DNA from 2 places in the Lentibacillus sp. JNUCC-1 genome. Region 1 is predicted to be linked to the other one. Evidence: a T-box and tRNA genes for the amino acid it is inferred to sense, from the RefSeq annotation. Region 1 holds a T-box; the other holds one or more tRNA genes.
What was found. A T-box is a leader RNA that pairs with one kind of tRNA and senses whether it is charged. The one in region 1 lies ahead of JNUCC1_RS15235 (valine--tRNA ligase), so its partner is inferred to be a tRNA-Val.
Positions count from the first base shown of each region.

Region 1 (15,946 bases):
CACTGTTTTTGGTTACCTGTTCAATTGCCTCATTAAGACGCGTCAGTATCCATTTATCAGCAAGCGACAAGTCACCGGACAAATCGATATCTTCATAGGTGAAACCTTCCAAATTCATCAGAGAGAACCTTGACGCATTCCACACTTTATTAGCGAAATTCCATGTGGATTCAACTTTTTCCCAGTGGAAACGGAGATCCTGACCTGGTGTCGAACCTGTCATCAGGAAATATCTCAATGAATCTGCTCCGTATTTTTCAATGACATCCATTGGGTCAACCCCGTTACCGAGGGATTTACTCATTTTTCTGCCTTCAGCATCGCGGATCAAGCCATGGAGCAGTACATCTTTGAATGGACGTTTATTCGTAAACGCTTTTGATTGAAAAATCATTCGTGCCACCCAGAAGAAAATGATATCATATCCTGTTACCAAGACGTCTGTTGGGAAGTAACGTTTAAAGTCTTCTGCTTCTTCATCTGGCCAGCCCATCGTTGAAAAAGGCCATAATGCCGAAGAAAACCACGTATCCAGAACATCTTCATCCTGTACCCAATTTTCCAGATCTTCCGGAGGTTCTTTGGCAACATAAAGTTCACCGGTTTCTTTATGATACCATGCTGGAATCTGATGGCCCCACCACAGTTGTCGTGAAATACACCAGTCTCTTATATTATCCATCCAGTGTTTGTATGTTTGTTCAAACCGTGGTGGATAGAAATTGACTTTCCCATCTTCTGTTTGTAAATCAAGAGCCCCATCTGCAAGCGGCTGCATATGAACAAACCATTGAGTGGACAAATATGGCTCAACGACAGCGCCACTTCTCTCGGAATGGCCCACCTGATGCAGATGGTCTTCTATTTCAAACAGAACACCAAGTTCTTGCAAATCACGGACAATTTGCTTGCGGCACTCAAATCGGTCCATGCCTTCATATTTACCGGCATTATGATTCATCGAGCCGTCCTCGTTCATAACAAGCACACGTTTTAAATTATGGCGATTGCCGATTTCAAAGTCATTGGGATCATGTGCCGGGGTGATTTTCACGGCGCCAGAGCCCATTTCCATATCCACATATTCATCAGCTACAATTTCAATTTCGCGTCCGACAATTGGCAAAATAACCGTTTTACCGATAAAGTGCTGATAACGTTCGTCATTTGGGTGTACCGCTACAGCTGTATCTCCAAGCATGGTTTCGGGGCGGGTTGTTGCAATCTCAATCGTTTCGCTGCTGTCTTTAAGTGGATAGCGCATATGGTAAAACTTACCCTGAATTTCCTCGTAGTTTACTTCAATGTCTGACAGCGCTGTCTGTGTGGCAGGGTCCCAATTGATAATATACTCACCCCGGTAGATCAGCCCTTGCTCATACAGTCTGACAAATACCTCTTTTACAGCTTCAGACAGTCCCTCATCAAGCGTGAATCGTTCCCTTGAGTAATCAACCCCTAGACCGAGTTTCTCCCACTGTGTTCTGATGAAATCCGCGTATTCTTCTTTCCATTCCCAGGATTTCTCAAGAAATTTTTCTCTTCCCAGATCATAGCGGCTGATTCCTTGTTCACGTAATTTACCTTCTACCTTTGCCTGGGTGGCAATGCCGGCATGGTCCATACCTGGTAGCCATAGCACATCATAGCCTTGCATGCGTTTCATGCGGGCAATCGTGTCTTGCATAGCTGTATCCCAGGCATGTCCCAAGTGCAGACGTCCTGTCACATTTGGTGGGGGAATGACGATTGAGAATGGCGGCTTGCTTTCATCTTCTCCCGCTTTAAAGAAATCTCCCTCCACCCAAAATTGATACCGGCCGCTCTCTACCTCGTTGGGGTTGTACTTGGGCGGCAATGCTTGTTGTTCATTTTCTGCCATCGCTTTTTCCTCCTTTTTTGCATATAAAAATACCTTTCCCTCCAAATAAGGACGAAAAGGCATGATTTCCGCGGTACCACCTTAGTTTACAGATCCATTGTCTGTACACTCAATACATATTGAATAACGGTCAATAACCGGTCCGGCCTACTAAACGCCATGTCTTTCAGGCAGACTGCATCAAGGACGACCTTCCTTAAGCACTTCTCCGGGAATTTCTCAGCAAACATTCCCTCTCTGTAGGCAGCGATTAAGTACTTCTCCCTATCATTGCATCTCAGATATCTGAATACATTTTTATTGTATCCATTTTTATATTTTATAGCAAGCATTATATCACAATCTACACACCCTCACTCATATAATACTCATACACACGTCATATGTACAGGAGTGATTGCAATGGCAAGGTATTATCGGTATCGACTTCCACCGTGGGCACGCCGCTGCCTCATTATTTGCGAACATGCCACATTGCCGATTCTCATATTTCAGTTGATCCGTACGTTAATATTCCCAACAACACTGGATGTTCTACTGCTTGGAGTGCTCGTGTTAATTTTTACTGCTTTTTATTTAAAATGGATTTAGATCTCGTCGCGAAACTGGGGATCGTCTTCTTCAAAGTGTTCTCTATTCATCTCATCAATTGTTTCAACTAAATGCAAAGCAAGGGTCAGCCTGCGGTACAACTGCTCTAAGCTGTGAACATATTCAAGCATTGGCTGAGCGTGACCTTTTGTGACATATGATTCAATCATATTGATGTAAGCAGTTGGGTCAAGCAAGTAAATCGACAATAACAAACGTTCATTCGAAGTTGATGCATAAGTGTCAAAGTATGTCTGCAATGAATGGCTCCACATGGTTGTATTTGGATCATGCCTGGAGCCAGCATCTTGAATTAATTTAGCCAAATCATTCATCGGGTGACCGTAATTGGCTTTTTCCCAATTGATCACATATGGCCTATGATGATATATATAATGTTGCAGTGACATCTGCCCATGACATAAACTCACAGTTTGTGCCGGATCATTTTGTAATTGAGCAATGAATGTTTTGAGACGGTCAAACAAAAGGTTGAAAATCATATCTATATGTACATAATGTGTGCACGTCTGGAGTTCAAACGGAGACATGTAATGTTGGCTCTCAAATAGCGTTATGTACTGACTGAGACGTTCATAACTGCTTAATAGATGACGTTCGTAGTCGGCAAACTTTAGTTCTGACTCCTGGATATCGACATCAGCCGTATGGCGGGTGGATTCATGTAAGTGACCCAGCGCTTTAAACAATCCTGTTATTTGCGTCTGTTTATTATGGGACGTCGCTTCAATCCAAGGTGTCACATAATAAATAGATTCCTCTGCAGCATGAAACAGAGCCCCACTCTTTGTTACATAAACAGGCAAAACAGACGACAGCCTTTGTGTATGAGCAGTATGATAAACATACTCCCAAAATTGAACTGTATTCTGATTTAGCTGACTCCGTTTTACCGCGTACTGCTTATTTCCATCTGTAGCGCGGTAGAGCAGATCAGTGTGTTTAGAAATAAGCTGAGGTGAAATACCATATTCCCATAATACTTTTTGAATGATGTTTTGATCTAACACAGGATCACACCCCAAATTTAAAAGGATATACCCCTTGTATCCCCAAGGGGGTGCTCTCATTTACGCCTTATTTTGTTTCGTGTATGGAATATACAGCAGCTGACCTGGACTTACTTCTTCATTTTCAAGACGGTTTTGACTCATAATCTGATCACTGTTGATGCCATACCTCTGAGCGATCGTCTCAATACTGTCATCAGGCTGTACGATACATAAACGCATCTTTGAATAATGCTCTTCTTCCTCTTCCCGAAACATATTTGACAGATACATAACATCCGGAACTTCTTCTGAATGGTCAACTGTATATTCCTCAGTCAGCGAATCAGCAGCATATTCCTCTTGTGCATATGACTCGAATTCTTCTGAACTATCCTCGTGCTCCTCATACGTTTCTGTTAAGCTGTCCTCATATTCTTCTGTTTCAGAGGGGGCATCTGCCCCAAAAAACTCACCCAGTGTTTGCGTTTCCTTCCATTTCCAGCGACCAGACTCTTCTTCTTTTTCTTCACTTTCTTCACCTTTTTCCTTTACTTCTGCTTCATAGTCGCTCGCTTCATCTTGATGGGTACCTTCTTGTGAGGTATTCGGGCTGATATCTTCTTGACCATCTGTCTCTGTTTCAGAGGCATCTGGAGCTCTGTGGGATTCAACTGAAAACGCCTCACCTAATTCGTAAGAGGTGTCATCATGATCCGATAATCCTTCATCCACCACAATATCTTCTTCTTTTTCACGCTCATCTTGAATTCCATAAATGGCGATCTTTGAAGTGAATTTCAGATGGCTTGGACCAGGGAGCTCATAATCAAATGTTTCAATATCAACAGAGACATCATCAAGTGCCGTAACTCTATATGTCGGAATGGAGATCTCAATCGGAAAACGGTGCATAAAAGTGGCTTCACCGTCCTCCACATCCATCACGCGTTCAACAAAACGCTTCGAGTGTTGAACTGATAGATCATACTCGGCGTCTGTTTCGGTAAGAGGCGTATGCTTCACATACTCTCCTTGTAGTTCTATCACACCTCTGATGGCCACATAATCGCCGTAATCCTGAATGGCAATTTCAGGATCAAGGGAAATACTTTTCATCTCAGCGACTTCCTGTCCGCTTTCAAAATAAAGCGATTCATGTAAGTCAAAAGCAAATACGGCTTCATCATTCATCAATAACTCTCCTCCCCCCTTGCGCATTACGCTGTGATACACACACGCTTACTTTCACTATATGCAACCGCTACTCCTCATATGATCAAAAAAGCCTGGCACAGGGCCAGACTTTTAAAGAATTACTTTTCTATTTTCGAAAATGCATTTGCTGCTGCTTGAATGGTGCGATCGATGTCTTCATCTGTATGGGCTGTTGATAAGAATAAACCTTCAAATTGTGAAGGTGGCAAAAATACGCCTTCCTCGATCATCGCTCTATAATACTGAGCGAATTGATCCAGATTGGATGCTTGAGCACTAGTAAAGTCTGTAACAGGTTCAGCTGAGAAGAAGATACCGACCATTGACCCGGCCCGGTTAATTTGCAGATCAAGGTCATTGGCTTCAGCTGCTTGACGGAATCCAGCAACAAGCCTGTCTACTTTTTCTCCAAGTTCTTTATACGAATTCGGTGTCAATGCTTTCAATGTTTCGTATCCCGCAGTCATGGCAAGTGGGTTGCCGGATAGTGTGCCGGCCTGATAAATCGGTCCGTTTGGCGCTATATGGGACATGATTTCTTTTTTACCACCATATGCACCGACTGGGAGTCCCCCACCAATGACTTTACCAAGGCACGTTAAGTCAGGCGTTACACCAAAATGACCCTGTGCACAGTTATAACCAACTCTAAAGCCAGTCATGACTTCATCAAATATGAGCAGTGAACCATTTGCTTCCGTAATATCTCTTAGTTGGTTCAGGAAATTATCTTGCGGGGGCACAACCCCCATATTGCCTGAAACTGGTTCAACAATAACACCTGCAATATCGTCACCGTACATATCAAATGCTTTTTGCAAACTAGCAGGATCATTGTATGGAACCGTGATGGTGTTCTGTGCAATCGAATCAGGAACTCCAGGGCTGTCAGGCAAACCAAGTGTTGCAACACCAGAGCCTGCTTTGATAAGAAGAGAATCTCCATGTCCATGGTAGTTTCCTTCGAATTTCAATATTTTATTACGGCCTGTATACCCGCGGGCAAGTCTTAATGCACTCATCGTTGCCTCTGTGCCCGAGTTAACCATGCGCACCATTTCAATGGAAGGCACGCGTTCAATCACGAGCTGAGCCACTTTACTTTCCAATTTTGTCGGTGTTCCGAAGCTCGTCCCTTTTACGACCGCTTCCTGGAGTGCGTTGACAACACGATCATCGGCATGGCCCAGAGCAAGAGGCCCCCAGCTGAGAACATAGTCAATATATTCATTGCCGTCGATGTCCCAGATTTTTGATCCTTTTCCGTGTGACATAAAAATTGGTGACATGCCAACTGATTTAAATGCCCTAACCGGAGAGTTCACGCCGCCTGGCATAAGTTGTGAGGATTCCTGGTACGCTTCCTGAGATAACTGAAATACTTTTTCCATTAGTGACACCCCGTTTTATCAATATTTTAGGACTGCTGCAGCCAATGGGCAGCATCTTTTGCAAAGTAAGTAATAATCAGGTCTGCACCCGCTCGCTTCATAGCTGTCAATGTCTCCATGACAATTTGTTTCTCATCGATCCACCCATTCATTGCTGCGGCTTTCACCATAGAGTATTCTCCGCTGACATTATAAGCCACCACAGGCAGATTTGTATAGTTGCGTACATCCCTCACAATATCAAGGTAAGACATAGCAGGTTTCACGATTAGAAAGTCTGCGCCTTCAGTAACGTCTGATTCTGTTTCTCTAAGCGCTTCAAGACGGTTTGCCGGGTCCATCTGGTATGTTTTGCGATCTCCGAATTCCGGTGTGCTTTCAGCTGCATCACGAAACGGCCCATAAAAAGATGAAGCATATTTGACAGCATAAGACATAATTGGTATATGTGTGAATCCCGCCTCGTCCAATGCCTCACGAATCACAGCAACAAAACCATCCATCATATTGGAAGGTGCAATGATATCTGCCCCTGCCTCCGCCTGGCTAACAGCAGTCTGCGCCAGCAATTCTAACGAAGGGTCATTATCCACATCATGGTGATGAATGACCCCACAATGGCCATGAGAAGTAAATTCACATAAGCAAGTATCGGCGACAACAAGCATTTCAGGGGCTTGCTGTTTGATCAGGTGTGTAGCTTCCTGCACAATACCTGCCTCAGAATAAGCACCGCTCCCTCGTTCATCTTTCTGCTCAGGAATCCCAAATAACAACACCGCTTTAATGCCTAACTCTTTGATTTCATTAATTTCCTCAGACATATGATCAAGTGTCAGATGATGTACCCCAGGCATCGATGGCACTTCTTGTCTTATTCCGCTTCCCTCTTTAATAAACAATGGGTAAATTAAATCATCGATCTGCAAATGATTTTCCCGGACGAGCGATCGCATTGCATTTGAAGCACGGAGTCTGCGGTGGCGCTTAAACTCGAGGCGATTATCCATCTCTTTTCATCCTTTCTGTGTAAGCAATCATTTCTTCAAGCATGCCGTCAATCGTGAATTCTGCAGGCGTCAGAATATGTGTGAATCCGTTTGCCAATGCCGCTTGTTCTGTCGTGGTGCCAATACAGACACAAACATCCCAACTCTTATCATAATTGGCGGTTTCAGCCATTTCAACAAAAGCATTCAGAGTTGACGGGCTTGTAAACGTAAGAAAATCAACTTTCTTCTGTTCAAGCACATGATTCAATAATTCTCTTGACTCATAATTAATTGAGGTTTGGTACGCGATCAAAGTATCAAAATGGATGGCATGTTCTTCAAAGAAATTCGGAAGTACATCTCTGGACCAATTTCCTTGGACAAGCAGTATTCGTTTAGGTCTTCCAGCTACAGGCAAAAACTCTTTTGCCATCACATCAGCATTATACACAGATGGGATAAACTCAGCCTGGTATCCATATTGCCTTAATGCCTGGTCCGTTTTTGGACCGACCGCTGCCAGTCTGACATTTGAAAAGTCAGCATGTCCCTCTCGTTGGGCTGAATTCAAAAAACAATGGACACCGTTGGCACTTGTAAAAAACAACCAATCATATTGTTTGAAATCAACCATACTGGTATTTGTATCAATAGGATTTGTGCAGTTGATTTTCAGCAAGGGCACTTCTACAGGATGCCCGCCCTGTAATTTGATGCACCTTGAAAATGTGCTTGCCTGTTTCTTTTCTCGCGTGATTAAGACTGTTTTACCGGCAAGTGGGCCTGTCATTCAGAGTCCAACTCTTCCAATACATCTTTAACAATCTTTTTTGCCCCCTGGTCGATCAACAGACGCGAGGCTTCTTCACCCACAGCTACAGGATCAGTCCCACGCACGGTTTCTTTAAGGATTGTTTCTCCGTCTGGTGTGCCGACAAGGGCTGTGAGCACTATGTCATCTTCATCTAGATAAGCATACCCGCCAATCGGAACTTGACATCCCCCTTCAAGAAGTCTGAGAAATGTTCGTTCAGCAGTAACTGTTCGAGCGGTTTTTTCATCGTGAATGTTATCGAGAATCTCTCTGAGCTCATCGTCATCTTCCCGACACTCAATGGCAAGGGCGCCTTGCCCGACAGCTGGCACACAAATATCTGCATCAAGATATTCTGTAATTAAATCCTCACTTAATCCAACACGTTTCAAGCCGGAGACAGCGAGAATAATGGCATCATAATCCTCTTCCTGCAACTTTCGGAGACGGGTCTCGATATTGCCGCGAATCCATGTGATTTTAACATCCGGACGTACTGCAAGAATCTGAGCGGATCGGCGAAGACTGCTCGTGCCTACAATTGCCCCCTCAGGCAAATCTTTAAGTTTCACATTATTCTTGGCGATATAGGCATCCCGATGGTCTTCACGAACTGGAATACAAGCTATCGTCAGTCCTTCTGGCATAACAGAAGGCATATCTTTCATACTATGAACAGCAAGATCCACTTCTTTCCGATACATGGCTTCTTCTATTTCTTTAACGAACAAACCTTTTCCGCCTACTTTGGATAGCGTTACATCAAGGATTTTATCACCTTTTGTAACAATTTTTTGCACGTCTATTTCATTCTCGACACCGGCTTTTTTCAACTGATCGATCACCCATTCCGTTTGAGTCATCGCCAAATTACTCCGTCTCGAACCAATCATAATTTTCCGCATCAGTTATTCCTCCATCACTTAAAAATGAAATTCTGAAAGCACTCCAAATAAAAAGAAGTTGATCAGCAGCATCAGAAAAGCGATCGTATGATAATAAGAGATTGCTTTTCCCTGATAGTGCAGACCCAACCGCAAAAACAGATAAAACATATATACACCAAGCACAACAAGAGAACCGATCGTCTTTAAATCAAACCAATAAAATTCGGCTCCTGAAGCGAAAGCCCAGACGAAGCCAAGAATCAATCCGATTGTCAGAAGCGGGACACCAATAGTGATCGCCCAGAAAGACAACTGGTCAAGCTGTTGCAAATCCCCAAACCGCCACATCCACTTCAAACCAATCTTCTTTTTTAGAAAATAGTATTGAATCAAATGCATCATGGATAGTAAAAAACCAATTGTAAAGAAACCGTAAGAAACCATGGAAATGGCAATATGAATGGTTAATATCTCGTTCGCCAGCTGAATTTGCATCCCAGCTGATTGTTTCTCAGCGTGCGTAAATATATATAAAACCAGTATGATGAAACTGAATATATTCGTAAATAGAATAATAAAATGGACTTTAAAAAAACGATTAACAATTAATGAAAACGTCACTAAAACCCATGAATAAAAAAACAGTCCTTCCCGCAAGTTTGATATGGGAAAGTTTCTGGTTATAAATATACTATCCAGCAAATACATTGTTTGAATGACCCAGACCAAGCCAAGGAGCCAGAAAGCCATGCGATTGACTTTCTGGTTCTGTTGAATAAAATCCCAGAAGTATCCAATAAGACTAAGCCCGTAGATCAATAAAACAATCTCAATAAATCTGACAGATTCAAACATGGCGTATCCTTTCTTATTTTGATGGAAGGTGTTTTAAAAAGGGAAAGGATATATGGCTGCCGCCGTTTGAGTTAAGTGTTTCGGACTCTTTGTAGTTTTGTTTATCGAGTATTGTCCGAACTTCATTCTCTATACCGAAAATATCGATAAACAAATTGAGTGCCTCTTCCCGTTTAGTACAAGCTGACATTTCTTTAGCTTGTTTAATCGGTTCTTTTAACATTTGATTGACAATGCTTTTAGTATGTTTTTGCAACACCTTTTTCTCCCGAGCTGTTAAATCAGGCATTTTCCGCTCAATACTTTCCATTGTTGCCGCCTGAATGGCCAGCCCCTTTTCTCTTAGGGCCGTAATGACCGGTACAACTCCCAGCATCTGTATCCATTCTTCAAATAACACCAGTTCCCCATCAATCATATGCTCAATTTTCGCCGCAGCAGCCTGTCTTGATGCAAGATTGTCGTCAACGATATGCTGCAAGTCATCAATATCATATAAAAACACATTTTCTGCCTGACCGGCTTCAGCTTCAATATCGCGAGGAACAGCTATATCCACAAGGAATAAAGGTGCTCCCTTGCGCTTCATTTGTACCGGTGCGATCATTTCTTTTGTTATAATAGGCTCTTGTGACCCGGTTGAGCTGATCACAATATCAGCCTGTTTCAAAACTGACGGCAAGTGATCGAATGTTGCCGAACTGGCACCAAATGTCTTTGCAAGTGCTTCAGCATTCTCTAATGACCGATTTACAACCGTCATTTGTCCAACGCCAGCTCCTAAAAGATTCTTTGCCGACAATTCCCCCATTTCGCCGGCTCCAACGATCGCAACGTGTTTCTTCTTCAAATCACCAAAGATCTTTTTGGCCAATTCCACTGCTGCGTAGCTGATTGATACAGCTTGTGCACCAATTCCAGTTTCATGATGAGCCCGTTTGGCAAATGTCAAAGCTCGTTTGAATAATTCGTTAAAAATTGTTCCGGTTGTTTGAGCTTTTTGCGCGGCAAGAAATGCGTCTCGAATTTGGCCGAGTATTTGTGTTTCTCCAAGTACCATGGAGTCCAACCCGCTAACCACTTTAAACAAATGTTGGGTAGCTGCTTCATTCTCGGAAATTTGTAGGTATAAAGCAAAGTCTTCAATTGGTACTTCAAACCACTCTGACAAAAATCGTTTTACATAATATCGTCCTGTATGCAACTGATCAGCAACGACATAAATTTCAGTCCTGTTGCATGTCGATATAATGACATTTTCTAAAATACTTTTTTCTGCAGCAAGCTGTTTAACAGCTTGAGATAAATGATCTTCAGAAAAAGTAAACGTTTCCCTAGTCTCTAAAGGGGTTGTTTTGTAATTGAAACCGACTCTTAATACGTGCACAGTGTTCCCCCCTGTATTATCAACACATACTTAAACTCATTTTAACATAATTCTACAATATATAATTCAATATAATGTGAACAAGGCTTGAACAATATGATACGATAGAACGTACATAATCCGTATAAAAACTAACATACAGCGATTCATGCTGCAAGCAAAGTGCACATAGAAATAGAGTTGAAGGAGTTGTTCATCTAATGAAAAAACAACATACATTTACGGCTTATCTTTTAATCGGGCTCGGGATTTACTTTTTGCTTAAACAGTTGAAAGTCCCGATTCTAACGGACTTCTATTCTTGGCCTACACTATTGATCATTATAGGCCTTGCTTTCCTTATATATGCAATACGTGCAAAGGAATATCAACAGTTGTTTACAGGAACGCTTCTTTTGGGATTGGGCATCCATTTTCATGGACTTAACCATTATAGCTTCTGGCCAGATCATTGGGCAATGTACACACTGATTATCGGTATTGCCTTCTTTGTCAGATACCTTAAAACGAAACAAGGCATGGTCTTAGCTTTAGTTATGATGGGGCTGTCTTTATTCTTCATCTTTTCCATGCAGATCCCAAGTGAACTGTCGTGGATTTATGACATTGTCGGTTTAATTGAACGTTTCTGGCCAGTAGCTCTCGTGATTATTGGCCTCTATCTTCTGAAACGAAAATAATTGACCTAAAAGAACCGGCCTGATTCGAATCAGGCCGGTTCTTTTAGGTTTTTTCTAAGTGGCTAGGAGACGTTCTGCTTCGCTCCATGCTGCATCTTTCCCTTCTCCAGTCTCAGCTGAAAAAGGGATTAAAATATCCTCTGGTGAAAGCTCTAATGTTTTATGAGCTGTTTGAACATGTTTCGATCGTTTGTTTTTGGGAATTTTATCGAGTTTTGTACCAATCACCACAACCGGTAAGTTAAAGTGCTTTAAATAATTATACATTAGTATATCATCTTTTGTCGGCTCATGACGCAGATCAACCACAAGCAAAACGCCTTTTAGCACAGAGCGACTCTGGAAATATGTTTCCATCATAATGCCCCATTTATCACGCTCTTTTTTGGATACTTTAGCATAACCGTACCCGGGGACATCGACAAACTGAAACACATCATTGATTTTATAAAAATTCAATGTGCGTGTTTTACCAGGCTTGGAAGATGTCCTTGCAAGGTTCTTACGATTGATCAGGCGATTTATAAATGATGATTTCCCCACATTGGAACGCCCTGCCAATGCAATCTCTGGCAAGCCGTCATTTGGATACTGGCTTTCACTGACTGCACTTATAACGATTTCAGCCTGATTTACTTTCATATCTTACTCCCCCACCAATGCAATTTTTAACACCTCGTCCATATGTCTGACAGGCTTAAATTCTAACCCCGCTCGTACACTTTCAGGTATATCCTGGACGTCCTTTTGATTATCTTTTGGCATAATAATCGTTGTAATTCCCGCCCGATGTGCACTCAACGATTTTTCCTTTAGCCCTCCTATAGGAAGAACTCTTCCCCTCAGGGTAATTTCACCGGTCATACCGACTTCTTTTTTATAGCTCGTCCTGTCAGCGATGAAACCAGAGCTGTCGCAATCGTAATTCCGGCAGATGGTCCATCCTTTGGTGTGGCCCCTTCAGGTACATGAATATGAATATCATATTTCTCATGAAAATCCGGGTCTATATTTAACTCATCTGTTCTTGAGCGGATATAGCTGAATGCTGCTTGAGCTGATTCTTGCATAACATCACCAAGTTTGCCGGTTAGTGTCAATTTACCTTTGCCGGGATAGTGGGATACTTCAATTGATAACGTATCGCCTCCAGCAGCCGTATAGGCAAGTCCTGTTGCTGCCCCAACTTGATTCGCTTCTTCCATCTTTCCATAACTGAATATTGGTTTCCCCAAAATATCTTCTAAATTATTACGTGTAATGACCACGCGTTTTTTATCTCCTGAAATAATCAGGCGAGCCGCTTTACGACATGAGCGTGCAAGCTGCCGTTCAAGGCTTCTGACTCCAGCCTCACGTGTATAAGTACGTACAATTTGCAACAATGCGTCATCACGGATTTGCAGTTGTCCTTTTGTAAGCCCATTTTCGTCCATTTGTTTAGGGAGCAGGTGGTCTTTAGCAATATGCTGTTTCTCAACTTCTGTATACCCGGCTAGTGATATGAGTTCCATCCTGTCCAGCAATGGTGCGGGGATGTTATTCATGTAATTTGCAGTTGCAATAAACATGACATTGGATAAGTCATAAGATTCTTCAATAAAATGGTCACTAAATGTGTTGTTTTGTTCAGGATCCAAGACTTCCAGCATCGCTGCTGTCGGGTCACCGCGTAAATCGCTAGTAAGTTTATCAATTTCATCAAGCAGAAAAACAGGATTGGTTGTTCCTGCTTTCTTCATCCCTTGAATAATTCTTCCTGGCATTGCACCAATGTAAGTGCGTCGATGACCTCGAATTTCCGCCTCATCACGCACACCGCCCAAGGAGATTCTGACAAACTTTCGGTTCACTGATGCAGCAATCGACTTTGCAAGTGATGTCTTTCCAACACCTGGTGGGCCGACAAGGCAAAGAATTGGGCCTTTAATGGAGTCTGTCAATTTTTTTACAGCTAAGTATTCAATTATCCGTTCTTTTACTTTCTGGAGGCCATAATGATCTCTGTCTAAAATAGCTTCAGCACGGTCTATGTTTATCGCGTCTTTTGTTGTAGCTGTCCATGGCAAAGACACAAGCCAATCCAAATAATTATAAATGACATTACTCTCAGCGGAGCTTTGGGGGATACGTTCAAAACGCTTAAGTTCTTTTCGTGCTGCTTTATAAACTCTTTCAGGCATCTGTGCTTCTTCAATTCTCTCCTGAAGTTTTTCAACTTCTGATAATCTGCCGTCATTTTCTCCCAGTTCCTTCTGAATAGCTTTCATTTGTTCCCGCAGATAATACTCTTTTTGCGTTTTTTCCATTGATGACTTAACATGTTCGCCTATTTTCTTCTCAAGATCTAATACTTTTTTTTCACTTGATATCAGTCGGAGTAATGTGTTGAGCCGATCTGTCACATCCATGGTTTCAAGTAACATTTGCTTATCTTTCAGATTAATGGGTAAATGGGATGCGATGACATCAGCCAAACGTCCGGGTTCATCCATGTCTGCAACAGATGCATACGTTTCCTGAGTGATTTTCTGAGACACATTTATGTATTGTTTAAATTGTTCAAGAAGCGAGCGCTTTAATGCTTCTACTTCATAATCATTTCCGGGTTTTTCTTCCACACGTTGAACTTCAGCTGAAAGCATGGATTGCTGTTCTGTAACATGCGTGATTTCTGCACGATAAAGCCCCTCTACAAGTACCCGTTTCGTTCCATTAGGTAATTTAATCATTTGATTGACCTTGGCGACCGTCCCTGTTTGATATAAGTCTTCTGGACCAGGCTCATTTAGTTCAACTTGTTTTTGTGCAGTGAGAAAGATTTGTTCATCATTAAGCATGGCTTTTTCTAATGCTGCTACTGATTTGTCTCTGCCCACATCCAGATGCAAAACCATTGAAGGGAACACAAGCAGGCCCCTTAACGGCAGCAATGGCAATTCATAATTTATATTAGGCATGACTTAAACCTCCAAATTCATGTATGTCTTCATCTGTGTTATTATGGCCTGTTAAAGAGATTTCAAACATGTTCATGCATGTAAACAAAACTGGCTTGCACTGTATTTGAACATCAGGCAAGCCAGTAATATAGCATATTTCAGGTTAATGTTACAGGAAATTTAGGCGCTTTCCTTAGGTAATTTTTGATCGCCTTGTTTAACTGTGCCATCGTTGAAAACAAGCTTAGGGCTGCCGTTTTCGTCTGTAACAGTCTCTTTTGTAATAATACACCGTTCAATATCATCACGAGAAGGCAACTCAAACATAACATCAAGCATAATGTTCTCTATGATTGAACGCAGTCCACGGGCTCCTGTCTTACGCTCAATTGCCTTTTTGGCTATTTCGGTAAGAGCATCTTCTTCAAAAACCAATTCGACATCGTCCATTTCGAACAACTTTTCATATTGCTTAACAAGCGCATTTTTTGGTTTTGTCAAAATGGTGATCAATGCTTCTTCGTCAAGTGGCGCAAGGCTGCCGATAACCGGTACTCTGCCGATGAACTCCGGTATCAATCCATAACTCAACAAGTCTTCAGGCAAGACATTAGCCAGCAATTCACCTTTATCCATCTCAGCTTGCTTCTGATTTGAGCCAAATCCGATGACTTTCTTACCAAGACGACGTTTAATAATTTGGTCAATCCCATCAAATGCACCACCCACAATAAACAATATATTGGTGGTGTCAATCTGAATGAATTCCTGGTGCGGATGTTTGCGGCCGCCTTGTGGAGGCACACTTGCTACTGTTCCTTCAAGAATCTTAAGCAAGGCTTGTTGCACACCTTCCCCAGAAACATCACGGGTGATGGAGGTGTTCTCAGATTTACGTGCCACTTTGTCAATTTCATCGATATAAATAATGCCTTTTTCAGCTTTTTCAACATCATAATCTGCAGACTGGATCAGTTTTAGAAGAATATTTTCTACATCTTCACCAACATACCCGGCCTCTGTAAGGGATGTTGCATCAGCCATCGCAAATGGCACATTCAGTACTCGGGCCAAAGTCTGGGCGAGTAATGTTTTACCGCTTCCCGTCGGCCCCAGCATGGCAATGTTACTTTTAGCAAGTTCTACACCATCATTCGATTTAGCCGGGGTGTTTACACGTTTATAATGGTTGTATACAGCTACAGATAGATTCTTTTTGGCCAACTCTTGCCCAATAACATAATCATCCAGAGTCTCACAGATCTCTTTTGGCTTAGGAATTTCTGTAAACTCAACC
Region 1 covers NZ_WHOH01000003.1:944,191-960,136, reverse strand. Annotated here, with positions in the region: partial or broken gene JNUCC1_RS15235 (valine--tRNA ligase) at 1-1,882, opposite strand, end outside; T-box leader at 1,927-2,162, opposite strand; gene JNUCC1_RS15230 (hypothetical protein) at 2,285-2,473, shown strand; gene JNUCC1_RS15225 (phosphotransferase) at 2,470-3,504, opposite strand; gene spoVID (stage VI sporulation protein D) at 3,565-4,677, opposite strand; gene hemL (glutamate-1-semialdehyde 2,1-aminomutase) at 4,800-6,092, opposite strand; gene hemB (porphobilinogen synthase) at 6,119-7,102, opposite strand; gene JNUCC1_RS15205 (uroporphyrinogen-III synthase) at 7,095-7,874, opposite strand; gene hemC (hydroxymethylbilane synthase) at 7,871-8,803, opposite strand; gene JNUCC1_RS15195 (cytochrome C assembly family protein) at 8,822-9,640, opposite strand; gene hemA (glutamyl-tRNA reductase) at 9,654-11,027, opposite strand; gene JNUCC1_RS15185 (LiaI-LiaF-like domain-containing protein) at 11,228-11,707, shown strand; gene yihA (ribosome biogenesis GTP-binding protein YihA/YsxC) at 11,762-12,349, opposite strand; partial or broken gene lon (endopeptidase La) at 12,353-14,667, opposite strand; gene clpX (ATP-dependent protease ATP-binding subunit ClpX) at 14,830-15,946, opposite strand, start outside.

Region 2 (15,946 bases), on a different contig from region 1:
AGCCACCATTTAAAGAGTGCGTAATAGCTCACTGGTCGAGTGACACTGCGCCGAAAATGTACCGGGGCTAAACGTATCACCGAAGCTGCGGATTGTTCTTCGAACAATGGTAGGAGAGCGTTCTAAGTGCTGTGAAGTCAGACCGTGAGGACTGGTGGAGCGCTTAGAAGTGAGAATGCCGGTATGAGTAGCGAAAAAAGAGTGAGAATCTCTTTCACCGAAAGCCCAAGGTTTCCTGAGGAAGGCTCGTCCTCTCAGGGTTAGTCGGGACCTAAGCCGAGGCCGAAAGGCGTAGGCGATGGCCAACAGGTTGATATTCCTGTACCACCTCGTGACCGTTTGAGCGATGGGGGGACGCAGGAGGATAGGACAAGCGCACCGATGGACGTGTGCGCCCAAGCAGCGAGGGAGTTGGATAGGTAAATCCGTCCAACAATCCCAATCTGTGATGGGGAGGGAAATTGAGTACCGAAGTGTCTGAATCCACACTGCCAAGAAAAGCCTCTAGCAAGGTCACAGGTGCCCGTACCGCAAACCGACACAGGTAGGCGCGGAGAGAATCCGAAGGTGAGCGGGAGAACTCTCGTTAAGGAACTCGGCAAAATGACCCCGTAACTTCGGGAGAAGGGGTGCTCCTTTAAGGAGGAGCCGCAGTGAATAGGCCCAAGCGACTGTTTAGCAAAAACACAGGTCTCTGCGAAGCCGAAAGGCGAAGTATAGGGGCTGACACCTGCCCGGTGCTGGAAGGTTAAGGGGACGCGTTAGAGCCTACGGGCTCGAAGCGTAGAACTGAAGCCCCAGTAAACGGCGGCCGTAACTATAACGGTCCTAAGGTAGCGAAATTCCTTGTCGGGTAAGTTCCGACCCGCACGAAAGGTGCAACGACTTGGGCACTGTCTCAACGAGAGACCCGGTGAAATTATACTATGCGTGAAGATGCGCATTACCCGCGACAGGACGGAAAGACCCCGTGGAGCTTTACTGTAGCCTGATATTGAATGTTTGTACAGCTTGTACAGGATAGGTGGGAGCCTTGGAAGCGTGAGCGCCAGCTTACGTGGAGGCACCGGTGGGATACCACCCTGGCTGTACGACCATTCTAACCCAGGACCGTGATCCGGTCCGGAGACAGTGTCAGGCAGGCAGTTTGACTGGGGCGGTCGCCTCCCAAAAGGTAACGGAGGCGCCCAAAGGTTCCCTCAGAATGGTTGGAAATCATTCGCAGAGTGCAAAGGCAGAAGGGAGCTTGACTGCGAGACCTACAAGTCGAGCAGGGACGAAAGTCGGGCTTAGTGATCCGGTGGTTCCGCATGGAAGGGCCATCGCTCAACGGATAAAAGCTACCCCGGGGATAACAGGCTTATCTCCCCCAAGAGTTCACATCGACGGGGAGGTTTGGCACCTCGATGTCGGCTCATCGCATCCTGGGGCTGTAGTCGGTCCCAAGGGTTGGGCTGTTCGCCCATTAAAGCGGTACGCGAGCTGGGTTCAGAACGTCGTGAGACAGTTCGGTCCCTATCCGTCGTGGGCGCAGGAAGTTTGAGAGGAGCTGTCCTTAGTACGAGAGGACCGGGATGGACACACCGCTGGTGTACCAGTTGTTCCGCCAGGAGCATAGCTGGGTAGCTACGTGTGGCAAGGATAAGTGCTGAAAGCATCTAAGCATGAAGCCCCCTCAAGATGAGACTTCCCATCACTTCGAGTGAGTAAGATCCCTCAGAGACGATGAGGTTGATAGGTCTGGTGTGGAAGCGTGGTGACACGTGGAGCTGACAGATACTAATCGATCGAGGACTTAACTAGCGTAAAGTACGATGATGACTTGACCTCTTATTTGATTTTCAGGGTACAAATTTAAAAAAGAACTTGCATTTTTCGATTAAAATGCTTATAATAGTTCTTGTCCTTAAAACAGCATAAAGGTCTGGTGGCAATAGCGAAGAGGTCACACCTGTTCCCATGCCGAACACAGCAGTTAAGCTCTTCTGCGCCGATGGTAGTTGGGGCATCGCCCCTGCAAGAGTAGGTCGCCGCCAGGCAAGTTTTATGGAGGATTAGCTCAGCTGGGAGAGCACTTGCCTTACAAGCAAGGGGTCGCAGGTTCGAACCCTGCATCCTCCACCATTTAAGCCACCCAATTTCAAAACTTCAAATTATCATTTAGCCGGCCTAGCTCAACTGGTAGAGCAACTGACTTGTAATCAGTAGGTTGGGGGTTCAAGTCCTCTGGCCGGCACCACTTACTTAATGTGGTGTTTTTTATTGCAATAAACTTTGCAGGTTTAAATATAGCACCATTAAGAAAAAGAGCCATTAGCTCAGTCGGTAGAGCATCTGACTTTTAATCAGAGGGTCGGAGGTTCGAATCCTCCATGGCTCACCATCAAGCGGGTGTGGCGGAATTGGCAGACGCGCTAGACTTAGGATCTAGTGTCTTCGGACGTGGGGGTTCAACTCCCTCCACCCGCATTTTATTAGTTTTAAGCGGAAGTAGTTCAGTGGTAGAACACCACCTTGCCAAGGTGGGGGTCGCGGGTTCGAATCCCGTCTTCCGCTCCATTTTATGCGCAAGCGTCTAGCCGGGGTGGCGGAATTGGCAGACGCACAGGACTTAAAATCCTGCGGTAGGTTACTACCGTGCCGGTTCGAGTCCGGCCCTCGGCACCATAAAAATGCGCCCGTAGCTCAATTGGATAGAGCGTTTGACTACGGATCAAGAGGTTAGGGGTTCGACTCCTCTCGGGCGCGCCATTTATACGGGAAGTAGCTCAGCTTGGTAGAGCACTTGGTTTGGGACCAAGGGGTCGCAGGTTCGAATCCTGTCTTCCCGACCATTTTAAGGGGCCTTAGCTCAGCTGGGAGAGCGCCTGCCTTGCACGCAGGAGGTCAGCGGTTCGATCCCGCTAGGCTCCACCAAATTAACTCTTGACACAATGTGTCACGCGTTATATAATGTTTAAGCGTTCCAAGAGCGCATAACAATTTTGTTCCTTGAAAACTGAACAAACAACGAAGCAGATGTCTGTAAAACAGATGTCAGAGGTAAGAAGTTTTAAACTTTAAACCCTGAATCAATTTTTTAAGAAGCTAAGACCGTTCATCGATTGGTGTCGATGAACACCCAAACTTTTATGGAGAGTTTGATCTTGGCTCAGGACGAACGCTGGCGGCGTGCCTAATACATGCAAGTCGAGCGCGTGAAGCAGGCAATTGCCCTTCGGGGCATGCGCCTGTGGATCGAGCGGCGGACGGGTGAGTAACACGTGGGCAACCTGCCTGTAAGACTGGGATAACTCCGGGAAACCGGAGCTAATACCGGATAACACCTTTCATCGCATGGTGAGAGGATAAAAGATGGCCTTTGGCTATCACTTACAGATGGGCCCGCGGCGCATTAGCTAGTTGGTGGGGTAAGAGCCTACCAAGGCGACGATGCGTAGCCGACCTGAGAGGGTGATCGGCCACACTGGGACTGAGACACGGCCCAGACTCCTACGGGAGGCAGCAGTAGGGAATCTTCCGCAATGGACGAAAGTCTGACGGAGCAACGCCGCGTGAGTGATGAAGGTTTTCGGATCGTAAAGCTCTGTTGTCAGGGAAGAACAAGTGCCGTTCGAATAGGGCGGCGCCTTGACGGTACCTGACCAGAAAGCCCCGGCTAACTACGTGCCAGCAGCCGCGGTAATACGTAGGGGGCAAGCGTTGTCCGGAATTATTGGGCGTAAAGCGCGCGCAGGCGGTCCTTTAAGTCTGATGTGAAATCTTGCGGCTTAACCGTGAGCGGTCATTGGAAACTGGAGGGCTTGAGTGCAGAAGAGGAGAGTGGAATTCCACGTGTAGCGGTGAAATGCGTAGAGATGTGGAGGAACACCAGTGGCGAAGGCGACTCTCTGGTCTGTAACTGACGCTGAGGTGCGAAAGCGTGGGTAGCAAACAGGATTAGATACCCTGGTAGTCCACGCCGTAAACGATGAGTGCTAGGTGTCAGGGGGTTTCCGCCCCTTGGTGCTGAAGTTAACGCATTAAGCACTCCGCCTGGGGAGTACGGCCGCAAGGCTGAAACTCAAAAGAATTGACGGGGGCCCGCACAAGCGGTGGAGCATGTGGTTTAATTCGACGCAACGCGAAGAACCTTACCAGGTCTTGACATCCTCTGCCAGCGCTGGAGACAGCGTGTTCCCTTCGGGGACAGAGTGACAGGTGGTGCATGGTTGTCGTCAGCTCGTGTCGTGAGATGTTGGGTTAAGTCCCGCAACGAGCGCAACCCTTAACCTTAGTTGCCAGCATTCAGTTGGGCACTCTAAGGTGACTGCCGGTGACAAACCGGAGGAAGGTGGGGATGACGTCAAATCATCATGCCCCTTATGACCTGGGCTACACACGTGCTACAATGGATGGTACAAAGGGCAGCGAAGCCGCGAGGTGTAGCAAATCCCATAAAACCATTCCCAGTTCGGATTGCAGGCTGCAACTCGCCTGCATGAAGCAGGAATCGCTAGTAATCGTGGATCAGCATGCCACGGTGAATACGTTCCCGGGCCTTGTACACACCGCCCGTCACACCACGAGAGTTGGCAACACCCGAAGTCGGTGGGGTAACCTTTATGGAGCCAGCCGCCGAAGGTGGGGCCAATGATTGGGGTGAAGTCGTAACAAGGTAGCCGTATCGGAAGGTGCGGCTGGATCACCTCCTTTCTAAGGATATCTAGCATAGATGCCCGTCAAACGGCATCACAGCTAAATTAACGGAAAGACATCACTTCGTTTGTTTGTTCAGTTTTGAGGGAGCAAATCTCTCGAAACTTTGTACCTTGAAAATCAAATAAGAGCAATCAAGACATCAAATAAATCGTATGTTTATTCATTGAAATAAAACACGCCAGTTAAGTGAATAAGGGCGCACGGTGGATGCCTTGGTACCAGGAGCCGAAGAAGGACGGGACTAACACCGATATGCCTCGGGGAGCTGTAAGTAAGCTTTGAATCGGGGATTTCCGAATGGGGGAACCCACTGTTCGTAATGGAACAGTACGCACATCTGAATACATAGGATGTGTGAGGCAGACCCGGGGAACTGAAACATCTCAGTACCCGGAGGAAGAGAAAGCAAAAGCGATTTCCCAAGTAGCGGCGAGCGAAACGGAATCAGCCCAAACCGGCAGGCTTGCCTGTCGGGGTTGTAGGACACACCATATGGAGTTACAAAGCTGTTTGTTAGACGAATCGATCTGGAAAGATCAGCCAAAGACGGTAACAGCCCGGTAGTCGAAAAGAAGCAGCCTCCGGTGTGGATCCTGAGTACGGCGGAACACGAGAAATTCCGTCGGAATCCGGGAGGACCATCTCCCAAGGCTAAATACTCCCTGGTAACCGATAGTGAACCAGTACCGTGAGGGAAAGGTGAAAAGCACCCCGGAAGGGGAGTGAAAGAGAACCTGAAACCGTGTGCCTACAAGTAGTCGGAGCCCGTTAATGGGTGACGGCGTACCTTTTGTAGAATGGACCGGCGAGTTACGATTGCATGCAAGGTTAAGTGGTAGACACGGAGCCGCAGCGAAAGCGAGTCTGAATAGGGCGTTTGAGTATGTAGTCGTAGACCCGAAACCGTGTGATCTACCCATGTCCAGGGTGAAGGTCAGGTAACACTGACAGGAGGCCCGAACCCACGTATGTTGAAAAATGCGGGGATGAGGTGTGGGTAGGGGTGAAATGCCAATCGAACACGGAGATAGCTGGTTCTCTCCGAAATAGCTTTAGGGCTAGCCTCAAGATCAGAGTACCGGAGGTAGAGCACTGATTGGACTAGGGGCCCTCATCGGGTTACCGAATTCAGTCAAACTCCGAATGCCGGATACTTATGCTTGGGAGTCAGACTATGGGTGATAAGGTTCATAGTCGAAAGGGAAACAGCCCAGACCGCCAGCTAAGGTCCCAAAGTATACGTTAAGTGGAAAAGGATGTGGCGTTGCACAGACAACCAGGATGTTGGCTTAGAAGCAGCCACCATTTAAAGAGTGCGTAATAGCTCACTGGTCGAGTGACACTGCGCCGAAAATGTACCGGGGCTAAACGTATCACCGAAGCTGCGGATTGTTCTTCGAACAATGGTAGGAGAGCGTTCTAAGTGCTGTGAAGTCAGACCGTGAGGACTGGTGGAGCGCTTAGAAGTGAGAATGCCGGTATGAGTAGCGAAAAAAGAGTGAGAATCTCTTTCACCGAAAGCCCAAGGTTTCCTGAGGAAGGCTCGTCCTCTCAGGGTTAGTCGGGACCTAAGCCGAGGCCGAAAGGCGTAGGCGATGGCCAACAGGTTGATATTCCTGTACCACCTCGTGACCGTTTGAGCGATGGGGGGACGCAGGAGGATAGGACAAGCGCACCGATGGACGTGTGCGCCCAAGCAGCGAGGGAGTTGGATAGGTAAATCCGTCCAACAATCCCAATCTGTGATGGGGAGGGAAATTGAGTACCGAAGTGTCTGAATCCACACTGCCAAGAAAAGCCTCTAGCAAGGTCACAGGTGCCCGTACCGCAAACCGACACAGGTAGGCGCGGAGAGAATCCGAAGGTGAGCGGGAGAACTCTCGTTAAGGAACTCGGCAAAATGACCCCGTAACTTCGGGAGAAGGGGTGCTCCTTTAAGGAGGAGCCGCAGTGAATAGGCCCAAGCGACTGTTTAGCAAAAACACAGGTCTCTGCGAAGCCGAAAGGCGAAGTATAGGGGCTGACACCTGCCCGGTGCTGGAAGGTTAAGGGGACGCGTTAGAGCCTACGGGCTCGAAGCGTAGAACTGAAGCCCCAGTAAACGGCGGCCGTAACTATAACGGTCCTAAGGTAGCGAAATTCCTTGTCGGGTAAGTTCCGACCCGCACGAAAGGTGCAACGACTTGGGCACTGTCTCAACGAGAGACCCGGTGAAATTATACTATGCGTGAAGATGCGCATTACCCGCGACAGGACGGAAAGACCCCGTGGAGCTTTACTGTAGCCTGATATTGAATGTTTGTACAGCTTGTACAGGATAGGTGGGAGCCTTGGAAGCGTGAGCGCCAGCTTACGTGGAGGCACCGGTGGGATACCACCCTGGCTGTACGACCATTCTAACCCAGGACCGTGATCCGGTCCGGAGACAGTGTCAGGCAGGCAGTTTGACTGGGGCGGTCGCCTCCCAAAAGGTAACGGAGGCGCCCAAAGGTTCCCTCAGAATGGTTGGAAATCATTCGCAGAGTGCAAAGGCAGAAGGGAGCTTGACTGCGAGACCTACAAGTCGAGCAGGGACGAAAGTCGGGCTTAGTGATCCGGTGGTTCCGCATGGAAGGGCCATCGCTCAACGGATAAAAGCTACCCCGGGGATAACAGGCTTATCTCCCCCAAGAGTTCACATCGACGGGGAGGTTTGGCACCTCGATGTCGGCTCATCGCATCCTGGGGCTGTAGTCGGTCCCAAGGGTTGGGCTGTTCGCCCATTAAAGCGGTACGCGAGCTGGGTTCAGAACGTCGTGAGACAGTTCGGTCCCTATCCGTCGTGGGCGCAGGAAGTTTGAGAGGAGCTGTCCTTAGTACGAGAGGACCGGGATGGACACACCGCTGGTGTACCAGTTGTTCCGCCAGGAGCATAGCTGGGTAGCTACGTGTGGCAAGGATAAGTGCTGAAAGCATCTAAGCATGAAGCCCCCCTCAAGATGAGACTTCCCATCACTTCGAGTGAGTAAGATCCCTCAGAGACGATGAGGTTGATAGGTCTGGTGTGGAAGCGTGGTGACACGTGGAGCTGACAGATACTAATCGATCGAGGACTTAACTAGCGTAAAGTACGATGATGACTTGACCTCTTATTTGATTTTCAGGGTACAAATTTAAAAAAGAACTTGCATTTTTCGATTAAAATGCTTATAATAGTTCTTGTCCTTAAAACAGCATAAAGGTCTGGTGGCAATAGCGAAGAGGTCACACCTGTTCCCATGCCGAACACAGCAGTTAAGCTCTTCTGCGCCGATGGTAGTTGGGGCATCGCCCCTGCAAGAGTAGGTCGCCGCCAGGCATCAAAACATCCAGATTACAATTATAATTGTAATCTGGATGTTTTTTTAGTTTGCTTTTGGGGAAATATATGGTGCATATTCAAATCAATATGGGAATGGTTATATAGACGTTGAAGAGACAATCATCGTTTATTTTTGTATAACATATATATAATTGTATCGCTTAATACATATTTTTAGGATGGTTTATAAAGTGGGGAGGTGAATGCATTGTTTGAGCAGTACCTTGATCAGCATTTTTCAGTTATCGCATTAAGGATCCTGATTGCGCTGCTGCTTTCAGGGTTGATTGGTTTTGAGCGTGAACTCAAGAATCATTCTGCCGGCTTTCGGACGCATATATTAGTCGGGATTGGTGCGTGCTTGATGATGCTGCTGTCTCTTTATGGCTTTCAGTCACTTATTGATGCGTATGATAATATCAGATTTGACCCAGCAAGAATTCCCTCCTATGTGATCAGTGGTATTGGTTTTTTAGGGGCGGGAACGATTATTGTATACGGCGGTACGATACGCGGCCTGACAACGGCGGCTTCCATATGGGCTGTGGCTGGACTGGGGCTTGTTGTAGGCATGGGCATGTACAGCACTGCAATTTATACAACTTTGCTTATATTACTGAGCCTTGGTTTTCTAAATAACATTGAAAATAAGATTATAAAAAAGAAGCGTTCCAAAGCTATTGAAATATTTGCGGACGATGACATAGAAATCAATGCCCTTATTTCAGTCTTGGAAGGTTATCAAGTATCGATTAAGCGAATGGAGATCGTTAACGAATCACAAAACAGCAAACAAATTATTATTAAGTATGAGCGTGGTTCAGATGTTAACACGGTTGCTTTAATAAATGACATTTCAAAAGTTGAAGCGATCCGGACCGTTAACGATAGTGAATGAGGTTGAAATGTCTTTACTTTTTTCCGATAAGAGGGTTTGTTTTTAACATGTGTGTCTAAAATGATTAAAAGTAATCAGTTTGCAACAGACCAATTTTGTCGTATAATAAATGCATAGTCAAAGTTAGTCAAAGTCAAAACATCATTGTTTTGCTCATAGGATTAGAGGAGGAAAGTTTATGAGTAACATTTCTGATGTGATTGAAAGGTATTTAAAGAAAGTCCTTGAATCAAAAGGGAAAGGTGTCATTGAAATCAAACGCAGTGAAATTGCTGATCAGTTTCAATGTGTGCCTTCTCAAATAAATTATGTGATTAATACACGTTTTACAGTGGAAAAGGGATATATAGTAGAAAGCAAACGTGGTGGAGGAGGCTATATACGGATTATCCGCATCACATATCAGGACAAAGCTGAACTGATTGATGAAATCATTGGCATGATTAACCCAGCCGTGACACAGCAAGCTGCGATTGACATTCTGGAACGTTTATTGGAAGAAGAGATTATGACCGAACGAGAGGCTAAAATGGCGGCAAGTGCGATTGACAGAAATACACTGCTTTTCCCCTTGCCTGTTCGGGACGAAGCAAGAGCGCGTATTCTAAGTGCCATGCTAACCACCTTAAAATACTCAAACAGATAGGGAGGGACTCATATGCAATGCGAGGAATGCCAGAAGCGACCGGCTACACTGCATTTAAAACAGGTCATTAATGGTGAAACGACAGAACGGCATGTGTGTGAGCAATGTGCCAAGGAAAAAGGATATATGGGTTATCCGGAAGAAGGTTACTCTCTGCATCATCTCCTTTCAGGTTTGTTTAATTTTGATTCTTACCCGGTTAACTCTAAGAAACAAGGTGCCCAGCCTTTCCAACCCATACAAACGCTTCAGTGTGAAAAGTGTGGCATGACCTTCTCCCAGTTTAAACAGACTGGCAAATTTGGTTGTGCCAAATGCTATGAAACATTCAATGACCGCCTTGATTCCATTTTCCGTCGGGTACATAGCGGCAACACACAACATCACGGTAAAATACCCAAGAGGCGCGGAGGCGATCTGCATACGAAAAAACAGCTGGACGCCTATAAAAGCGAATTAAAGTCATTGATTGAACAAGAGGCATTTGAAGACGCCGCACTGGTCAGAGATAAGATTAAGGAGCTTGAACAAACAATTCGAGACGGAGAAGCAGGTGATGGTGCATGACACTCCAAAACTTTATGAATGAAGCGATCAGTCCATGGATGCGAAAAGGCGGTCCGGACAGTGATATTGTACTCAGCAGCCGGATCCGCTTGGCGAGAAATTTTGTTCGTGTGCCTTTTCCTATTGTCGCAGAGAAAAACGAGCTTGAAGAAGTCTCTGAGTTTATGAAAAACACCTATGATCATGTATCATTTCAGGATTATGATGATTTTAATTTTGTACCTATCCAGGACCTATCTCCTGTAGAAAAGCGTGTTTTAGTGGAAAAGCATCTCATCAGCCCGCATCTGATTGAGCATGACCATGTCTCAGGCGCATTGATATCCGAAAATGAGCAAGTTTCTATTATGATTAACGAAGAGGATCATATTCGGATGCAGCTTTATTTCCCTGGCTTTCAGCTTGATCAGGCGCTTGAGAAAGCTTTTGAACTTGATGACTGGCTTGAGAAGAAAGTTGATTATGCATTTGATGAAACGAGAGGCTATTTAACCAGCTGTCCGACAAACATTGGCACAGGCATGCGTGCATCAGTCATGATGCATCTCCCTGCTCTTGCACTCACACAGCAGATTAATCGTATGATCCCGGCGATCAACCAACTTGGTCTTGTAGTAAGAGGGATATATGGTGAAGGCAGTGAGGCACTGGGTAACATCTTTCAAATATCCAATCAAATCACGCTGGGGAAGAGCGAACAGGACATTGTCGCGGACTTGCAAAGTGTCGTACAACAATTGATTGAACATGAGCGCCGTGCCAGAACACAGCTGCAGGAACAGTCAGAAGCCCGGCTGGAAGACCGTATTTTTCGTTCCTACGGGGTTCTGGAGCATAGCCGGATTATAGAATCCAAAGAGGCTGCAAATTGTATTTCAGACGTTCGGCTCGGCATTGATCTGGGTATCATTCAAAATGTGAAGCAGCCGATTTTAAATGAACTTATGACTCTTATCCAGCCCGGTTTTCTACAACAGTATGCCAACAAAAAGTTATCACCGAATGAGCGTGACATATTGCGTGCAACATTGATTCGGGAACGTATCGAGTTAGATCAATAGACAGGAGGAAATGCACTATGATGTTTGGTCGTTTTACTGAAAGAGCACAAAAAGTACTTGCTTTATCACAGGAAGAAGCTGTCAGACTTGGTCACAGCAATATAGGAACAGAACATATTCTACTTGGTCTGATCCGCGAAGGTGACGGGATCGCTGCTAAAGCACTGCAGTCCATAGGTCTTGAAACCGAAAAAATCCAGGAAGAAGTAGAGAAGCTGATTGGCAAAGGGAAGCAGCCTATGCAGACGATTCATTACACACCACGAGCCAAGAAGGTTGTTGAACTCTCACAGGACGAGGCGAGAAAACTGGGTCATTCTTACGTTGGAACAGAGCATATATTACTTGGGTTAATTCGCGAAGGTGAAGGGGTTGCAGCCCGGGTGCTCAACAATCTGGGTGTCAGCTTGAATAAAGCCAGACAACAGGTATTACAGCTTCTCGGCAGCAACGAATCGACTGCAGGACGCCAGGGCCGCGGACAGTCAACAGGCACTGCAAACACGCCAACACTCGATTCCCTTGCGCGTGATTTAACCGAAAGTGCAAAAGAAGGCGATGTTGACCCCGTGATCGGCAGAAGTAAAGAGATTGAACGGGTTATCGAAGTGCTCAGCCGCCGTACGAAAAACAACCCTGTTTTGATTGGTGAGCCAGGTGTCGGTAAAACAGCCGTAGCAGAGGGGCTGGCCCAGCAGATCGTTAACAATGAAATTCCGGAGACACTCAGAAACAAACGTGTTATGACACTTGATATGGGTACCGTTGTAGCAGGGACGAAATACAGGGGTGAATTTGAAGACAGATTGAAAAAAGTCATGGAGGAGATTCGTCAAGCCGGCAATATTATCATATTCATCGATGAGCTTCATACGCTGATCGGAGCTGGTGGGGCTGAAGGGGCGATTGATGCCTCTAACATCCTTAAACCATCGCTTGCTCGTGGTGAACTTCAGTGTATTGGGGCCACTACCCTTGATGAATACCGCAAGTATATTGAAAAGGATGCGGCCTTGGAACGGCGTTTTCAGCCCGTCCAAGTGGATGAACCTACCCTTGACGAAACTGTCCAGATTTTAAAAGGGTTGCGCGATCGTTATGAAGCCCATCACAGAGTCACCATTACAGATGAAGCGATTGAAGCAGCTGCTCAGTTGTCTGACCGTTATATCAACGATCGTTTTCTCCCAGATAAAGCAATTGATCTCATTGATGAAGCTGGTTCAAAGGTTCGTTTACGCTCATACACGATTCCACCTAATCTCAAGGAGCTGGAACAGAAGCTAGAGAATGTTCGTAAAGAAAAGGACGCTGCTGTGCAAAGTCAGGAGTTTGAAACAGCAGCTTCACTCAGAGATTCTGAACAAAAACTCCGTGAAGAATTGGATAAAACCAAAAATGATTGGAAAGAAAAGCAAGGTAAAACCGATACAAAAGTGGTCATGGAGGACATTGCTGCGGTCGTTTCAACATGGACCGGCGTCCCAGTGGTTAAATTGACCAAACAGGAAAGTGAACGACTCCTGAATATGGAGGAAATCTTGCATAGCAGGGTTATTGGTCAGTCAGAAGCGGTTAACGCTGTATCAAAGGCCATTCGCAGAGCTCGTGCAGGTCTTAAGGATCCTAAACGTCCGATTGGATCATTTATATTCCTAGGCCCTACTGGTGTTGGTAAAACTGAATTGGCCCGCGCCCTTGCTGAAGCAATGTTTGAGGACGAGGATTCGATGATACGTATTGACATGTCCGAATATATGGAGAAACACTCGACTTCCAGGCTCGTGGGTTCACCTCCTGGATATGTGGGACATGAAGATGGCGGTCAATTAACTGAAAAAGTCCGGACAAATCCATATTCTGTTATATTGCTCGATGAAATTGAGAAAGCACACCCTGAAGTGTTTAACATCCTACTCCAAGTTCTGGAAGATGGGCGTTTAACTGATTCCAAGGGTCGGGTTGTTGATTTTCGCAATACCGTTTTGATCATGACCTCTAACGTCGGAGCCGACCAGCTGAGAACAAATAAATACGTTGGTTTCACGCTGGAAGAGGAAGGTCAGGAATACAAAGACATGAAAGATAAAGTCATCAGCGAACTTAAAAAGGCATTCAGACCAGAATTCCTAAACCGGATAGATGAAACAATTGTCTTCCATTCGCTTGAGGAAAAGCATATGACGAAGATCGTGTCACTTATGGTTAACCAGCTACAGAAACGTCTGAAGGACCAAGAGATTGAATTCACTCTGACTGATAAGGCACTTGAAAAAATCGCCAAAGACGGTTTTGAACCTGAATACGGTGCACGTCCACTCCGTCGTTCCATTCAGAAAAACGTCGAGGATTTACTTTCAGAAGAGTTGCTGAAGGAAACCATCTCTAAAAACGAAAAGGTTAAAATTGGTCTCAACAACAAAGGTGAATTTATAGTTCTGCCGAAATAAATCTTGAATGCAATCGGAAGCCTCTATCACAGGGGGCTTCCAATTTTTCCATTAGGAGCAATAAATGTGGCACAAGTATGTAAATTGGATTTAAATGATAAATGACTGTAACTTTTGTGTTATGTCAATCGTACAACATACAGGGTATAATAAAGGTGGGGAAAATCATTGGCGAGAAAGAAAACAAAGTATGTATGCCAGGATTGTGGCTATGAGTCAGCGAAGTGGATGGGGAAATGCCCTGGTTGCGGTAATTGGAATACACTGGTGGAAGAAGTGGATTCAGCATCGTTAAAAGGTCGCCATCATCTTGGTGTTAGCCAACAGGCTGTAAGCCAGCCAGAAAAAATAACAGCAATTGAGTCGCGAAAAGAACCACGAGTTACGACAGAAATGAAAGAGTTCAACAGAGTTCTCGGTGGAGGGATTGTGCCTGGGTCCCTTGTATTGATCGGCGGTGATCCAGGTATCGGCAAATCGACTTTGCTTTTGCAGATATCAGCTCAGCTTGCTGATCAAAACCTCTCTGTTCTATACATTTCTGGCGAGGAATCTACCCAGCAGACAAAATTACGGGCAGATCGCTTGAACATTAAATCTGAGGGACTTTATGTTCTTGCTGAAACAAATTTGTTCAACATCGCGAAACATATTGAACAAATTAAGCCTGATTTTGTAGTGATCGACTCCATTCAAACCATTTATCGGGAAGAAATCACAAGCGCGCCGGGAAGTGTTTCTCAGGTCAGAGAATCTACCAGTGAATTGATGAAAATCGCTAAAACAAACGGCATACCCATCTTTATTGTTGGTCATGTCACCAAAGAAGGTGCCATTGCAGGGCCGCGTATGCTCGAGCATATGGTAGATGCTGTCTTGTATTTTGAAGGGGAGCGACACCATGCGTACCGGATTTTACGCAGTGTGAAGAACCGTTTCGGCAGTACACATGAAATGGGTATTTTTGAAATGAAAGAGTTGGGTCTTAGAGAGGTCTTAAACCCATCTGAAATCTTTTTGGAAGAGCGCTCACAGGGAGCAGCCGGTTCAACAGTTGTGGCATCAATGGAAGGCACGAGGCCAGTACTTGTCGAAATACAGGCGCTTGTATCTCCATCGAGTTTTGGGAACCCGCGCCGTATGGCCACTGGGGTCGATCATAGCCGTGTTCCATTGTTAATGGCTGTGTTGGAAAAACGTGTCGGCCTCATGCTGCAGAACCAAGATGCCTACATTAAAGTGGCCGGAGGGGTCAAACTGGACGAACCCGCGATTGACTTAGCCATTGCAATCAGCATTGCATCCAGTTTCAGAGATCAGGCCACTCTTCCTGAAGATATTTTTATCGGAGAAGTCGGTTTAACCGGCGAAATCAGACGTGTATCCCGAATTGAGCAACGGGTGCAGGAAGCAGCTAAGCTTGGTTTCCAGCGCGTCATTTGTCCAAACCGTAATCTTGAGGGATGGACCCCGCCAGCAGGGATAAAAATAGTTGGTGTTAACACAGTTCAAGAGGCCATGGAGATAGGACTTGCGCGATGATTGTCGAAACATGACGTAAATTATATTGACATCGATGTGTTTTATATGGTATGATCATCTGTTAATCATTTGACTGATAATTTTGGTTGTGCTATGATTTGCTTACTGTTGAACAATAGTTTGCAGTATAATGGGTTATTTTTACTTTAATTAGGTAATAATAACGGATAGGAGGTGACAGTGGTGCTTAAAAAAATCGTTCACTTGTTTTTCATCATTACAGGCGGAACCGTCGGCTATTTGTATATCCCTGATATCATCAATTTATTTAATTTGACGGAAACTGCATGGGTAACATCGCCCTACTTCGGATCTGTCGCAGGCGCCATTATTTTGTTTTTAATTTCTTATTGGTTGGCAGACTATGTTGTCGGCTTCTTAAGATGGATTGAAGATGGTTTGATTAAACTGCCGGCCGGTGATTTGTTTTTTGGAAGTGTTGGATTGATCGTCGGGCTTGTCGTGGCCTATTTGGCTACAATTCCACTTCTGGACATCGGAAATCAGTTAGTCTCAAAGGTTTTACCGTTGTTTTTAACCATCGTCCTGGGGTATTTGGGTTTCCAGGTCGGGTTCCGCCGGCGTGAGGAATTCGTCAATATTTTGAGTGTTGGAAAGAAAGATCGGGATAAAAAGAAAGCCGGACAAGAAGAAAGTGGAGGAGATCTTCCTCAGCCGAAAATTCTTGATACGAGTGTGATTATTGACGGACGAATTGCCGATATTTGTCAAACGAATTTT
Region 2 covers NZ_WHOH01000001.1:1,849,709-1,865,654, forward strand. Annotated here, with positions in the region: rRNA gene JNUCC1_RS08565 (23S ribosomal RNA) at 1-1,803, shown strand, start outside; rRNA gene rrf (5S ribosomal RNA) at 1,924-2,039, shown strand; tRNA gene JNUCC1_RS08575 (tRNA-Val) at 2,049-2,124, shown strand; tRNA gene JNUCC1_RS08580 (tRNA-Thr) at 2,164-2,239, shown strand; tRNA gene JNUCC1_RS08585 (tRNA-Lys) at 2,308-2,383, shown strand; tRNA gene JNUCC1_RS08590 (tRNA-Leu) at 2,388-2,469, shown strand; tRNA gene JNUCC1_RS08595 (tRNA-Gly) at 2,485-2,559, shown strand; tRNA gene JNUCC1_RS08600 (tRNA-Leu) at 2,579-2,667, shown strand; tRNA gene JNUCC1_RS08605 (tRNA-Arg) at 2,675-2,751, shown strand; tRNA gene JNUCC1_RS08610 (tRNA-Pro) at 2,758-2,834, shown strand; tRNA gene JNUCC1_RS08615 (tRNA-Ala) at 2,841-2,916, shown strand; rRNA gene JNUCC1_RS08620 (16S ribosomal RNA) at 3,129-4,695, shown strand; rRNA gene JNUCC1_RS08625 (23S ribosomal RNA) at 4,882-7,802, shown strand; rRNA gene rrf (5S ribosomal RNA) at 7,923-8,038, shown strand; gene JNUCC1_RS08635 (MgtC/SapB family protein) at 8,241-8,939, shown strand; gene JNUCC1_RS08640 (CtsR family transcriptional regulator) at 9,118-9,585, shown strand; gene JNUCC1_RS08645 (UvrB/UvrC motif-containing protein) at 9,598-10,152, shown strand; gene JNUCC1_RS08650 (protein arginine kinase) at 10,149-11,213, shown strand; gene clpC (ATP-dependent protease ATP-binding subunit ClpC) at 11,231-13,663, shown strand; gene radA (DNA repair protein RadA) at 13,832-15,205, shown strand; gene JNUCC1_RS08665 (PIN/TRAM domain-containing protein) at 15,389-15,946, shown strand, end outside.
Region 2: it encodes a tRNA-Val, which carries the amino acid that the T-box ahead of JNUCC1_RS15235 (valine--tRNA ligase) is inferred to sense. The anticodon was not compared.